DNA from 3 places in the Tepidibacter aestuarii genome. Region 3 is predicted to be linked to each of the others. Evidence: riboswitches for the same ligand, from Rfam matches in the RefSeq annotation. Region 3 holds a riboswitch; each other region holds the start of a gene.
The links. Region 3 has a riboswitch for S-adenosylmethionine ahead of metK (methionine adenosyltransferase). Riboswitches for the same ligand answer to the same signal wherever they lie in the genome.
Positions count from the first base shown of each region.

Region 1 (4,932 bases), 1.3 Mb from region 3:
GATTTTGTAGGCATTAAATTTAAAATCAGTACTTTTAGCGGTTTTATATTTTTATTAAAACTAGATTTATCTATTAAAGATATACCTTCACAAGTTAGAACTTCGTATAGAGAATTGTTTTGAGGTATTAAAAGAGGCATCTTATATCCCTCCCTTAATTATTTAAAATCATTAAAGAACGTAATGTAGTAACTTCTTCTAATTGTAGTAACTTATCTGATATTTCATTTATATATTTTTCATGTTCAGATTTAACCACTGCAAGAATTTGATTAGTTCTTTTATTAATTTCTAAATCTATATTTTTGAAAAATTCAGTTAATTCATTCAATACTGTATGTGAATTTTTATAGTTGATTTTTATATACCAATCACATTGTTCGTTAGAATCACTTTTAATAAAAGCTTTTTCGTAATTAAACAAAAAAGAATTTTCTTTTTTTTGTATAGAGTCCATTATATCTGAGTATACTGCGGTAGCTGTTGCGAGTTTTCCAGCACCTTTTCCAGTGAATGTAAGTTTTCCAACGCTATCACCTTCTACTATTATAGAGTTGTATTCATTATTTATTTTTGCAAACTCAGAATTGTTAGTCACTATAACAGGTCTAACACTTGCATAAACTTTACCTTCTTCAAAGGTACTTATACCTAAAAGTTTAATAACGCCTCCTAATTTATTTGCTTTTTTTATATCGGTTTCGGTTATATCATGAATTCCTTCAACTTTAAAACTTTCCCAGCAAACTTTTTTCTTATAAGCTATTGTAGAAAGGATTGAAAGCTTTCTTGCACTGTCGTATCCTTTGATATCGGAGGATGGGTCAGATTCTGCAAATCCAAGTTTTTGAGCTGTTTTTAAAGCATTATTGTAAGAGGTTTTTTCTTTATCCATTTTTGTTAAAATGAAATTTGTAGTTCCATTTAATATACCTTTTATACTTTTGATTTCATTACTTACTAAGTAATTTTTAATATTTTTAATTATCGGAATTCCTCCACCAACACTTGCTTCAAAATAAAGTTTTACATTGTTTTCATAAGCAATCTCTAAAAGTTCTTCTCCATACTTTGAAATCAAATCTTTATTTGCAGTAATAACGTGTTTTTTATTATTCAAAGATTTTTTTATATATTCATAAGCAGGGTGTATTCCACCTATCAGTTCTACAACTATATCTATATCTTCAGCAAAAACATCTTCAATTTTATCTGTTATAATACTGTGATTTTTATCATTTTTATGTTTATCTATATCTCTAACCAAAATTTTTGATAGTTTTATATTATTATTATTCTTATTAATAAGCTCACAAACCCCAGAGCCTACAACTCCATTTCCTAAAATCGCTACTGAAACCATTTATATCACCTCGAATTATATATTGTTTAAAGCACTATTAAAATCTTTTATTATATCATCAATACTTTCAATTCCAACTGAGACTCTAATTAAATCAGTTGTAACTCCTGCGTTTAATTGATCTTTCTCACTTAGTTGACGATGAGTTGTACTAGCAGGGTGAAGTACACTAGTTCTGGTGTCTGCCACATGAACTACTAGGGAAGTAAGTTGTAAATTTTTAATAAAAGATTTAGCATTATCAATTCCACCTTGAATACCGAAGGTTAGAATACCGCTTGCGCCTTTTTTTAGATATTTTTGTGCATTATCATAAGTTTTGCTATTTTTAAGATAGGGGTAGTTAACCCATTTTACATTTCTATGTTTTTCTAAAAAATTAGCTAACTTTAATGCATTTTCACTATGTCTTTGCATTCTAAGGTGAAGTGTTTCAACTCCAAAATTGAATAGAAAAGAGTTAAAAGGACTTAGACAATTTCCTAAATCTCTAAGAAGTTGAACTCTAAGCTTGGTTATATAAGCTAGATCTTTAAACTTTTCTACATAACTAATTCCGTTATACGTTGGGTCTGGGGATACTAATTCATCAAATTTGCCACTAGTCCAATCGAAATTTCCTCCATCTACAATTACTCCTCCAATACTTGAAGCATGACCATCTATATATTTAGTAGCTGAATGAATTACTATATTAGCGCCAAGTTCAAGAGGTTTTAGAAGATATGGAGTAATTAGAGTATTGTCTACAATAAAGGGAACTTTTATTGTTTTGGCTATTTGTGAAAACTTATCAAAATCTAAAATATTAAGTCCAGGATTTCCAATGCTTTCACCAAAAACTAATTTAGTGTTTTCTTTTGCATATTCTAGTATTTTTTCTTTAGGCAAATTTGGATCTACAAACGTAACATCTATTCCAAATTTTTTAAGCGTTGAAGAAATAAGAGTAAAGGTTCCTCCGTATAAAGTAGATGAAGCTAAAATATGATCTCCATTTGTACATATATTTAAAATGGCTAAAGCTGTAGCACTTTGACCAGACGATACAGCGACTGCACCAACACCACCTTCTAAAAGAGCTATTTTTTTCTCAAATGAAGCAACTGTTGGATTACTTATTCTAGAATACATATGACCTTCTTCTTTTAAATCAAATAAAGCTGCAACATGATCGGAATCTTCATATTTGTATGTTGTACTTTGTATTATAGGCAATATTCTAGGTTCTCCTGGTTTTGGGTTGTATCCTCCATGTATGCATAGTGTTTCAAAATTTAATTTTCTTTCTTTCATATCTAATCCTCCTTTTAAAATTTGAATTTTAAAATGAGAAGAATAAAAAAACAACCATTTCTATAGTCTTTGAGAAATGGTTGTTAGATTACAATAGTTATGTATAACTATTTTATTCCCTCATCTCTCAGTAATATTACTGCAGGAATTAGCACATTTCTAGTAGATACTAGCTGTTGCTGGGCTTCATAGGGCCTGATCCCTCCGCCACTCTTGATAAGAGTTACTTAAAAATATTTAATTTTTTTAATTTAAAATCAATTTTAATGGAAATTTTCTCCGATGTCAATATAAAAAATAAATTTTTTAAAAATATTTATTATTAAATCACTTTGAAAAAAGACTGTTAACAATATTTTGTCGGCAGTCTGAAATAGTGCTCATTTTAATAAACTTTATTTTCAAATTCAAAAAAAATAAGAGGAAAATTCCTCTTATCCTTTTTATTTATTAGCTTCGATATATGTACATATATCTCCTATATTTTTGAAATTTTCAGCTTGCTCATCTGGAATTTCAATATCAAATTCATCTTCAAGAGCCATCATTATTTCAACAGCATCAAGTGAATCAGCTTCTAAGTCATTAACTAAAGAAGTTGTTGGTGTTATAGAAGCTATATCATCTACACCTAATTGATCTGCTATTATCTCTTTTACTTTTTCAAACATATTTGTTACCTCCTAAAACGTAATAAAGTAATATTTTTAATAGTAGTTTATTACATGTTTGAAAATTTTTCAATATAAATTTTTTATTTTAAGTTAAATAACTGTAATAACTTGTACAAATATGAATATAAATATAATGAAAGCAATACTAAGGAGGAAATTTATGAGAAAATTTACAGCTATATTTATATTGTACGTACTGTTTTTTTGTATGAACTTGAGTATCTATCAGAACAAATTAATAAATGACGTCAAAAATATAAATCCGTATATAAGAGAAACTAATTTTATAGTTGAAGATTTTAATGACAATCATATTAATCAAGACAATATAAATGATTACATAAGACGGATAGATAATTTAAAAAGTGGTTTATCGAGCATTGAAAATAATAAATCCGTTGAAACATATATTGACTATAAAATGGTTTCATTAGAAAAATTAAAAACAGCTATAAACAATAGATTCAATAATAAAGAAAAACTAAAACAAAATATAGATGACTACAACACATACAATAGAATGTCACAAGATGAAATACAAAAAAAATTAAAAAAAACGCTTATAAGAGTAACAAAATTAGATGAAACCTCATAACATAAATGAGAAGGAAATAACCTTTTAATATTAATTTATGGGAGGTAATAGAATGAGTGAAAATAGTGGATTATTTAGAGGTGGATTTGGAAACATATTTGGCGGCTGTGACGACGATAATGGGTTTATATGGATACTGTTATTATTAGTACTATTTTGCTGTTGTGATTTTGATTGTTTCGGCGGATGTGGAGATGACAACAACTTCTTATTTATAATACTAATACTTATCGTATTATTCTGTTGCTGTGATGGTGGATTCTGCTAAAAAGCTAGTTTTTAACTAGCTTTTTTTCTTTTTTGATAAATAAGAACAAAATTTTTATACATATATATTAACCAAATTAACTCAATTTACATAGTATGTATGAGAAGGTATAACCTTCAAATAAGCAAGGAGGTTAGATTATGGGCTGTTTTAAAGATTTTGATGGTTGGTGGATTATAGCTTTATTTTTCTTATTCGTATTATTCCAAGACTGTATAGATGATCTTGACATATGTGATTGGATCCCATTCTTAATATTAGTATTAATACTTTGTTCTTGCAACGAATTTGATTGTGATTAACAAATTATAGGTCAAATTAATTTTAGATTATAAGGAGGTTAGGTTATGGGTTGCTTTAAAGATTTTGATGGTTGGTGGATTATAGCTTTATTTTTCTTATTTATATTATTCCAAGACTGTATGGATGATCTTGACATCTGTGATTGGATCCCATTCTTAATATTGATATTAATATTATGTGCAGGTGACGAATTTAAGTGCTGTTAACAAATTATAAGTCAAATTCATAGTATATATCAAGAAGGTAAAACCTTCAAGTTAATTTTAGATTATAAGGAGGTCGTATTATGGGTTGTTTAAGAGACTTTGATGGTTGGTGGATTATAGCTTTATTCTTCTTATTTGTATTATTCCAAGATACAATTAGTGACGTAGATATATGTGACTGGATTCCATTCTTAATACTAGTGATGATACTTTGTGCTTGTGACGAA
Region 1 covers NZ_OW235315.1:2,443,968-2,448,899, reverse strand. Annotated here, with positions in the region: gene M2214_RS12180 (homoserine O-succinyltransferase) at 1-140, opposite strand, end outside; gene M2214_RS12175 (homoserine dehydrogenase) at 155-1,363, opposite strand; gene M2214_RS12170 (O-acetylhomoserine aminocarboxypropyltransferase/cysteine synthase family protein) at 1,379-2,659, opposite strand; SAM riboswitch class I at 2,777-2,882, opposite strand; gene acpP (acyl carrier protein) at 3,103-3,330, opposite strand; gene M2214_RS12160 (hypothetical protein) at 3,494-3,928, shown strand; gene M2214_RS12155 (hypothetical protein) at 3,981-4,196, shown strand; gene M2214_RS12150 (hypothetical protein) at 4,337-4,498, shown strand; gene M2214_RS12145 (hypothetical protein) at 4,544-4,705, shown strand; gene M2214_RS12140 (hypothetical protein) at 4,786-4,932, shown strand, end outside.
Region 1: it holds a riboswitch for S-adenosylmethionine, as region 3 does, so the genes downstream of both, M2214_RS12170 (O-acetylhomoserine aminocarboxypropyltransferase/cysteine synthase family protein) here and metK (methionine adenosyltransferase) in region 3, are expected to answer to the same signal.

Region 2 (4,932 bases), 670 kb from region 3:
GTTTAATGTTATCTTTATATAAGGATAAGTCTTATCATCTCTTAATAAAACATTGTATTTAGGTCTATATTCCTTTATTAAATTACATTCAAGTATCAATGCTTCAATTTCTGAATCCGTAATTATATATTCAAATTCAGTAATGTTTTTAACCATAGATTTTACTTTTAATGTATGGTTCTTTGATACAAAATACTGTCTTACTCTATTTTTTAAGGAAATAGCTTTTCCTACATATATAACATTTTTATATTTATCCTTCATTATATATACACCTGGTGAACTAGGTAGATTCTTTAACTGTTCCTTTATGTCAAACATATTATTCACTCCTTATGACTTATTATAATTAATTTTTTGAAATTTTAAAATAAAAAAGTCCCTACTTTAAAGATTTTATATATAAACTTTTTTAAATATACATATATTACAAAATTTGATAGTTCCCAAAATATAAGTTTGTGATATAATAATAATAACTAAAGTTTTATAATATAATATATAATAACTAAAATTAAGGAGTGTGATTTCTGACATGTCCAACGGTGACAGGTCTGTTCCAACCCGAGTCAAAGACTATTCAGCATGTTTATCAATACTATTAATAATGTACTTTATTTCTAGTTTTTTAATCGGAATATTTTAAAAAAAGTCTACCTATTTAGGTAGACTTTTTTTATATATAATTAAATGACTATGCTTACAACTATTTTTAGCAACGGAGTTCAGAGAACTCATTGCGAAATAAGCTATGCATTAGCATACAGCGAATTTTAACTTACAACTTGACTTGCTTTCTTAGCTTTAGATTCAAGATTTGGATATCCAAGTGATATAGCTAATATTCCAAATATAAATATTAATATAGGATAGTGTAAATACTTCATTATATCTAAAGGCGATATAGATGCAAGACCTGCTGCTATCAATATCTGTGCTCCATATGGAATTATCCCTTGGCAAGATGCTGCAAATATATCTAATATACTAGCACTTCTTCTTGGGTCTATATCATATTCTACAGCTATATCTTTTGCTATAGGACCTGCCATAACTATTGCTATAGTGTTATTAGCAGTACATATATCTACAATACTTACAATAGCTGCTATCCCAAATTCTGCACCCTTTTTTGTCTTTATTCTACTTCTTATAAACTCTAATATAAACTGTATTCCTCCATTGAATTTTATAAGTTCAACTACTCCACCAACTATTATAGCTATCATAGCTAAATCTTCCATTCCAGAAATTCCAGTGGCTATAGCCTGTATAAATCCAAATAATCCAAATGATTTATAATAAAGACCTACAGCTCCTGCAAATAAAATACCTCCACCTAATATTATAAATACATTTACTCCAAATAAAGCTGCCACTAGTACAGATAAATACGGTAATACCTTTACTATTTCATAAGTATATTCAGTATCTAAGCTAAGTTGATTTCCAGATGTTATAACTCCTAGAATTATTGCAGTTATAATAGCTGCTGGTAAAGTTATAATAAAGTTAACTTTAAACTTATCTCTCATTTCACAACCTTGAGTTCTAATAGCTGCAATAGTAGTATCCGAAATCATAGATAAATTGTCTCCAAACATTCCACCACCAACTACTGCCCCAAGCGCTAATCCAGTTGGGATTGATATCTTTTCAGCAACTCCTATAGCAATTGGTGCAAGTGCTACTATAGTTCCTACAGATGTTCCCATTGAAAAAGATATAAAACATGCAATAATGAATAATCCAACTATCAATAGATTTTCAGGTAGAATAGATAAGCTTAAATTTACAGTAGCATCTACTCCTCCCATTTCTTTTGCTACATTTCCAAATGCTCCAGCTAATATAAATATAATTGCCATAAGTATAATATTACTTTCTCCTGCACCTTTACAAAATACATCTATCTTAGTAGATATACTCTCTTTTGAATTCATAAATAAAGCAACAGCTGCTGATATTAAAAAAGCTACAATAACAGGCATCTTATAAAAATCATTAGTTATAACTCCAGATCCTATAAAAATAATTAAAAATACTGCCAAAGGTAATAATGCCCAAGGATTTCCTGTTTTTTTGTTCATAGTATACACTCCTTCACTAAATTAATGTAGTATAGTTCTAAAGCGATTTAGTTATTACTTTTTTTATACTATGTATTTAACTTAAATATAAAAAAGAGTCTTCCCTAAATCGAGAAGACTCTAATAGCCAAACTTAAACTATCATCATCTTCTCATCTCTCAAAGCTACAAGCTTTGTTGGACTTGGCACCTTTTCAAACCGTGTTTGAAGGTTGCCGAGACTTCATAGGGCCATTCCCTCCGTCTCTCTTGATAAGAAGTAAAAATTTATTTAATTTTCTTATTCTCTAATGATACAATCATATTGTAAATTTGTCAAGAAATTATTTTTGAGATTTTTGAAGTGCATCTTGAATAGCACCCTTTATACCTTCACTGCTCTTACTAGCACCAGTTACATTATCAACCTCACTTTTACCATTTTCTAATATTTGACTCTTTATACCGTCAAATGCTTTATCTGCATATCCAGCAGTCTCATTTTGCGAAAGCATTTTTATATCTGCTATTTTATTGTTATCTATAGTTAGTTCGATCTTTATGTTACTACTATTACCTTCTCCTTCACCTATATAAGTTCCATTTTTGTATGTATTTCCTTCATTTATAACACTAACTTCCTTTGATGCACAGCCTGTTGCAAATAACGAAGTAATAACTGCAAGCAAGCATATTGATTTAAGTCTTCTCATAACATTTCTCCTTGTTATTAATAGTCATTTTCACTTAATTAATATTATCATTTTCATTCTATATTGTCAACATTATAAATAATACAAACTAATAAAAATTTATTATATCTATAAAGACAAAAAAATAAAACAAAATAGCTATTTTGTTTTATTTAATTTGTGAATTGTTACAGTTACAGTATCATTCCCCTCAAATATTATTTTATTAGCCTTAAATTCACCATCTTTAAAAGAATAATCAATAATAATATATCCTAGGTACTTTAAAGACTCAGTCTCAACTCCTACATCCACTATTAATTTATTATCTATCAAGTAATAATCTATATAATCTGTATAGTAAATTTTTAAAACTTCACTAGGGTTAGTTCCTAAAAACTCATTAGGAATAGTCCCTATTTTTATACTATAAATAATATCATTTATTTTTATTGCTACTTCTTTTTTAGATAATATTTTAGTCTCAACGTTGTCTTTAATTATCTCTAAAGCATTTTTAACTTTATACTCTGTGAGTTCTTCACAATTTATAATATGAACTTTTCTAATCCAGCTACCTGTTCCCCTTCCTTCACTTAATATAACAACTAGTTCCTTTTTATCATCATTATTTAAATCTAAATAATATAACTCAGGTAAATCCGAAGCCATAGATATGGTTTCCCAGTCAAAAAATTTGTTGACCCCATTTATACTTAGTACTAAACCTTGATACATGGGATCTTGTTCCTGTAAAGCGTACAAATAAATTTTTTCTTCAGGAATAGAAGCAATTATTTTAGGAATAGCATCAACATTAATATTTTCTCCTTGATTTTTTTCATCTAAATTTGCTGATTTTATATCATATATGCTATTGTTTTTTATAGTATTCATTTTACTATTTTCAGTCATTGCACTTGCTTTGCTGCCTGAAAATAAAATACTCAATACAAGAACTGTCATAAATATAAATATGTTTTTTCTCATTTCTACCTCCCCTTAATTAAATTTTGATATAGTCTTATTGTTATACTGTTTGTATTCTTAGCTTTGATTTAAATGTTTCTATATATATAACTTACGCTACAGCATAATTAAAAATGACGTCCATTGAAATATTAGCTATTTTTTTTATGTTAATATTTTACTAAATAGCGTTATTCTAATGTACGTCATTTTTCAATTAATCACTATATTTAATTTTTTAAAAATATTTCTTTAAAAACATTCCAGTATGAGACTTTTCATTATTTGCAACATCCTCAGGTGTACCAGTAGCAACTATCATTCCTCCACCATCTCCACCTTCAGGACCTAAATCTATTATATAATCAGATGTCTTTATAACATCTAAATTATGCTCTATTACTACAACAGAGTTTCCTGCATCTACTAATTTCTGAAGAACCTTAATAAGCTTATCTACATCTGCTATATGAAGACCAGTAGTTGGTTCGTCTAGTATATACAATGTCTTTCCAGTAGATCTCTTGCTAAGCTCTGTTGCTAGCTTTATTCTTTGTGCTTCTCCACCTGATAGTTGAGTAGATGGTTGTCCTAGTTTTATATAAGAAAGTCCTACATCCATAAGAGTTTGAAGCTTTCTTTTTATCTTAGGTATGTTCTCAAAGAATTCTAAAGCTTCTTCAACATTCATATCTAATACTTCTGATATTGTCTTATCTTTATACTTCACATCTAGAGTTTCTCTATTATATCGTTCTCCTTTACACACCTCACATTGAACGTATACATCCGGTAAGAAATGCATTTCTATTTTTATAATTCCATCACCTTTACAAGCTTCACATCTTCCGCCTTTTACATTAAAGCTAAATCTCCCTTTTTTGTATCCTCTAGCCTTTGCTTCATTAGTCATTGCGAATACATCTCTTATCATATCGAATACCCCAGTATATGTTGCAGGGTTTGATCTTGGAGTTCTTCCTATAGGTGATTGATCTATATCTATTACCTTGTCTACATGCTCTATACCTAATATTTCTTTGTGCTTTCCAGGCTTTATTCTTAGATTTTGAGTTTTGGCTGCAACTCCTTTATATAGGATTTCGTTTATTAATGAGCTCTTACCAGATCCTGATACTCCTGTTATACAAGTAAATAATCCAACAGGTATTTTAACATCTATATTTTTAAGATTGTTTTCA
Region 2 covers NZ_OW235315.1:3,084,323-3,089,254, forward strand. Annotated here, with positions in the region: gene uvrC (excinuclease ABC subunit UvrC) at 1-321, opposite strand, end outside; gene M2214_RS14995 (Na+/H+ antiporter NhaC family protein) at 774-2,090, opposite strand; SAM riboswitch class I at 2,240-2,349, opposite strand; gene M2214_RS15000 (FMN-binding protein) at 2,414-2,782, opposite strand; gene M2214_RS15005 (hypothetical protein) at 2,921-3,751, opposite strand; gene uvrA (excinuclease ABC subunit UvrA) at 3,969-4,932, opposite strand, start outside.
Region 2: it holds a riboswitch for S-adenosylmethionine, as region 3 does, so the genes downstream of both, M2214_RS14995 (Na+/H+ antiporter NhaC family protein) here and metK (methionine adenosyltransferase) in region 3, are expected to answer to the same signal.

Region 3 (4,932 bases):
CCCGCAAATTAAACATCCTTTATTTATAAAGTTTAATTTATTAAAGCAATCTTTACAAAGGGAATACGAGTTATTCTTTGATATTGGATTTTTGCATAATATACACTTTATATTCCTAGGATATATATAATCTATAAAATCATTTATCATTCTATTAATAGCCCTTCCTCTTTAAATCTTGAAAGTTTGATATTAAGGTTTGAGTGTCTATCGTATATTTTATTATTTTTTATCATATATTCTAAATATTTAACATCCCCCACTAAAACTACTAGTTTTTTAGCCCTTGTAACAGCTGTGTATAAAAGATTTCTAGTTAAAAGCATTGGAGGAGCCCATGTTATAGGCATTATTACTACAGGAAATTCACTCCCCTGACTTTTATGTATAGTAGTACAAAAGCTGTGGTCTATTTCATCGAGTTCGTTATAATCGTATTGCGCAATTTTATATTCATCAAATAGTATATATACTACTTTTTCTTCTTTGTCTATATGGTATATATATCCTATATCTCCATTATATACCCCTTCACCATCTTTTGTCTCGTCCTCATTTTTCCACTTCTTTGTATAATTATTTTTTATTTGCATCACTTTATCGCCTACTCTAAATGTCCTCTTTTGAAACTTTTCTTCTACTTTAAATTTATCGTTTGGATTTAGAACATTTTGAAGATATAAATTCAAATTAAATACTCCAGTATCTCCCTTTCTCATAGGAGATAATATTTGTATATCCTTCAGATTATCTATTTTGTAGTAATCCGGAAGCCTTTTATATGCTAGATTTACTATTTCTTTTAATATGTCTTCTTTTTCATACTTTGGAATAAAGTAAAAATCCTTGCCCTTGGCGTTAAGTTCTAGTTTTTCACCTTTGTTTATTTTATGCGCATTGACTACTATCATACTCTCTTTTGCTTGTCTAAATATTTCATCAAGTTTTACAACCTCTATTATATTAGAATCTATTATATCCTTTAATACATTTCCAGCTCCAACTGATGGAAGTTGATCTGAATCACCAACCAATATTACTCTGGTTCCAGCCTTTATAGCCTTAAGAAGATTATACATGAGTAAGATATCTACCATAGATACCTCATCTATTATAACAACATCTGCATCAAGTTGGTCGTCTTCCCCCTTCATAAATACCATTTCTTCATCTTCTGATGAGTATCCCATTTCAAGTAATCTATGTATAGTCTTAGATTCTTTTCCCGTTGTTTCGCTCATTCTCTTTGCAGCTCTTCCAGTTGGTGCTGCTAAATATATATTCATTTTTAAATTTTCAAATATCTTTATTATAGTATTTATTGTAGTGGTCTTTCCAGTTCCAGGACCTCCAGTTACTACCAAAACCCCTTTTTGCAGCGCTTGTATTACTGCTTCCTTTTGATTTTTTGCAAGAGTTATATCATCTTCTTTTTCTATTAAAGATATTTCTTCATTTATATCTAATTTCAAATCGTCGAATTCATATTGAGAAAGCTCTATTAATTTCTTACAGACTCCGTTTTCAGATATGTAATATGGAATCAAATATATGTTATCTTCTATAGGTCCCTTTTCTATTTGAATTTTTTGATCGAGTGCAAGTTTAAATATAACATCTTTTATATATTCAACTTCTATTTCGAGTAATTTAGAAGATTCTTTTAAAAGCTTACTTTTAGGTAAGTACGTATGTCCCTCGCTTAAACTTTGAGTTAGTGTATATATTATACCTTGTGCTATTCTATCTTTTGAATAAGGATCTATACCCATTTTTGTTGCTATATTATCAGCAAGCTTAAATCCTATACCTCTTATATCTTCCGCTAGTTTATATGGGTTTGTCTCCACTATCTGAATAGATTTGTTTTTATATTTTTTATATATTTTAAGACAGTAATTAGGAGTTATTCCGTACTTTGATAAACTTATTATCAAGTTTCTAAGTTCTCTATTATCTTGAAAGCTCTTTCCTATTGTCTCTGCCTTCTTCTTTCCTATTCCATCCACACTGGTTAGTTTTTCAGGATTCATTTGTATTACATCCAGTGTGTTTAGTCCAAATATCTCTACTATTTTTCTAGCCATCTTAGGACCTATCCCCTTTATCATTCCAGATGATAAATATATATATATTCCTTCCTCAGATTCAGGTGTGCAAGGAATAAATGAACTCACTTCAAATTGAGGTCCATACATCTTATGATTTATCCATTTGCCATCAACTTCAATAGTTTCACCTACTGTTATAGTTGGCATACATCCTACTATAGTAACTTCATCATTTGAGTGTTCAAGGGCGGCTACTGTATATCCATTATCATCGTTTTTAAATACAATCTCAACTACCATTCCCTTTATTTTTTCCATAATATCTTCTCCTAAATAATTATAATACTACTATTATATCAAATAATTGATGCTGTAATATTTTACTTTCTTTTATTTATGATATTGTCCATAAATTTTGAATTCTATAATCTTGTATTTATATATACTTTTAAGCAAAATAAAAGAGGCTTATTCAAGCCTCTTTTATAAAAAATATATTATTGTAATGCTTCTTTTTTAAGTATTTCAGCCTTATCAGTTCTCTCCCAAGCAAAATCAAAATCAGTTCTTCCAAAGTGTCCATAAGCTGCTGTATGTCTGAATACAGGCTTTTTAAGATCTAGATCTCTTATTATAGCTCCTGGTCTTAAATCAAAGTGCTTCTTAACAAGCTCTACTAGTTTTTCTTCTGAAACTTTACCAGTTCCAAATGTCTCAACCATTATAGATACAGGCTCTGCAACACCTATTGCATAAGCTAACTCTAGTTCACATTTCTTAGCAAGTCCTGCTGCAACTATGTTCTTAGCAACATATCTTGCTGCATAAGCTGCTGATCTATCAACCTTAGTAGCATCTTTTCCTGAGAAAGCTCCACCACCGTGTCTTGAGTATCCACCGTAAGTATCTACTATTATCTTTCTTCCTGTAAGACCTGCATCTCCACAAGGTCCTCCTATAACGAATCTTCCTGTTGGATTAACTAATATTCTAGTATCAACTAATAATTCTTCTGGTATAACAGGATTTATAACATGCTCTATTAAATCTTTCTCTATTTGTTCTCTAGTTACTTCTGGACTGTGTTGAGTTGATATTAAAACAGTATCTACTCTTACAACCTTATCTCCATCATACTCAACTGTAACCTGAGTCTTACCATCTGGTCTTAAGTAATTTAAAGTACCATTTTTTCTAACTTCTGATAATTTTCTAGATAATTTGTGAGATAAAGATATAGGCATAGGCATTAACTCTTCTGTCTCATCACAAGCAAATCCAAACATTATACCTTGGTCTCCTGCTCCTACTGCTTCAACCTCATCATCCATCTTTCCTTCTTTACTCTCTAATGCTTCATCAACTCCCATGGCGATATCAGAAGACTGCTCATCTATAGCAAGAAGTACTGCACAAGTATCTCCATCAAAGCCATACTTAGCTCTATCATATCCTATTTCTTTAATTCTATTTCTAACAACCTTTTGAATATCTACGTAAGCACTAGTAGATATTTCACCTGATATTAAAACAAGTCCTGTAGTAACTGATGTCTCACAAGCAACTCTTGAGTTAGGATCTTGCTCAAGTAATGCATCTAATATTGAATCCGATATTTGGTCACATATTTTATCTGGATGCCCCTCCGTAACTGATTCTGAAGTAAATAATCTTTTAGCCATTTTAGTACCTCCCTATTTTTATTTATCTATATTGTATTTTCAATATAATTTTTTATTTTATACATAAAAAAATCTCTTCCGCAAAAGAAGAGACTAATTCGAACTTAAATTAGACCTCATCTTCCAAAGCTTAGCTTTGTAGGAATTAGCACCATTCTCCATTACTGGATGGTTGCTGGGTTTCATCGGGCCTATTCCCTCCACCTCTCTTAATAAGGTATTAAGATTGTATTCAATTAACTGACTCAGTCTATAATACTATTTTAAAATTCATTTGTCAATCAGTATTTAAGTAAAATTTAATGTAATAAACGAAACTATCATTCCAGCTAATATATTACCAATAACAATTCCTAGTACAGCATCTTTAATCCTCATGTTGAAAACAGAGGCAACCATGGCTGCCGTCCATGTTCCCGTAGTAGGAAGAGGTATTCCAACAAATAGTATTATGCCCAATAATTTTCTTTTCATTATCTTATCACTGTTCTTATTTACCTTATTATCTAAGAAATCTCCAAACCATTTAAAATATTTATTCTTTTTTAACCACTTAAGTAAATCCTTAAAAAACATTATCAAAAACGGAGCTGGAATTATAGCTCCTATAACACACGATATGTAGACATATATAGGATTTAAATTTTGAATTATACCTACAGGTATAGCCCCTCTAAGTTCAATTATAGGAACCATAGATATAAGAATCAAATGTATATATTCTGAAATCATTGATATTGTCACTCCTCATTTTCAAAATTCAATACCTCTATTATATATTAAAATTTAATCTTATTGTAATTGAATTTATATTATTTTTAATATAAACTCATTGTATAGATTCAAATATTGTATACATACTAAAGTTTTCCACTTACATTATATTCTTTGTAAGGTAAATATTTGAATTGCAACTACATAACAAGGAGTGGCAAAATGAAAAAAATACTTGGAAAAATAAGGCGTGCCTGTGATGATTACACTATGATACAGGATAACGATAAAATAGCAGTAGGATTCTCTGGAGGAAAAGATAGTATATCTCTTATATACGCACTTAAATTATTTCAAAGATTCTCTCCTAATAAATTCGAGCTAGAAGCTATAACAGTAGACCCTGGGTTTGAAAATATGAATTTGGATGCTGCTAAAAAATTTTTAAAGGAAATAGATGTTCCCTATACTATAATCAAAACCGA
Region 3 covers NZ_OW235315.1:123,183-128,114, reverse strand. Annotated here, with positions in the region: gene M2214_RS00660 (ComF family protein) at 1-150, opposite strand, end outside; gene recD2 (SF1B family DNA helicase RecD2) at 147-2,369, opposite strand; gene metK (methionine adenosyltransferase) at 2,549-3,733, opposite strand; SAM riboswitch class I at 3,847-3,952, opposite strand; gene M2214_RS00645 (COG2426 family protein) at 4,022-4,465, opposite strand; gene M2214_RS00640 (tRNA 2-thiocytidine biosynthesis TtcA family protein) at 4,670-4,932, shown strand, end outside.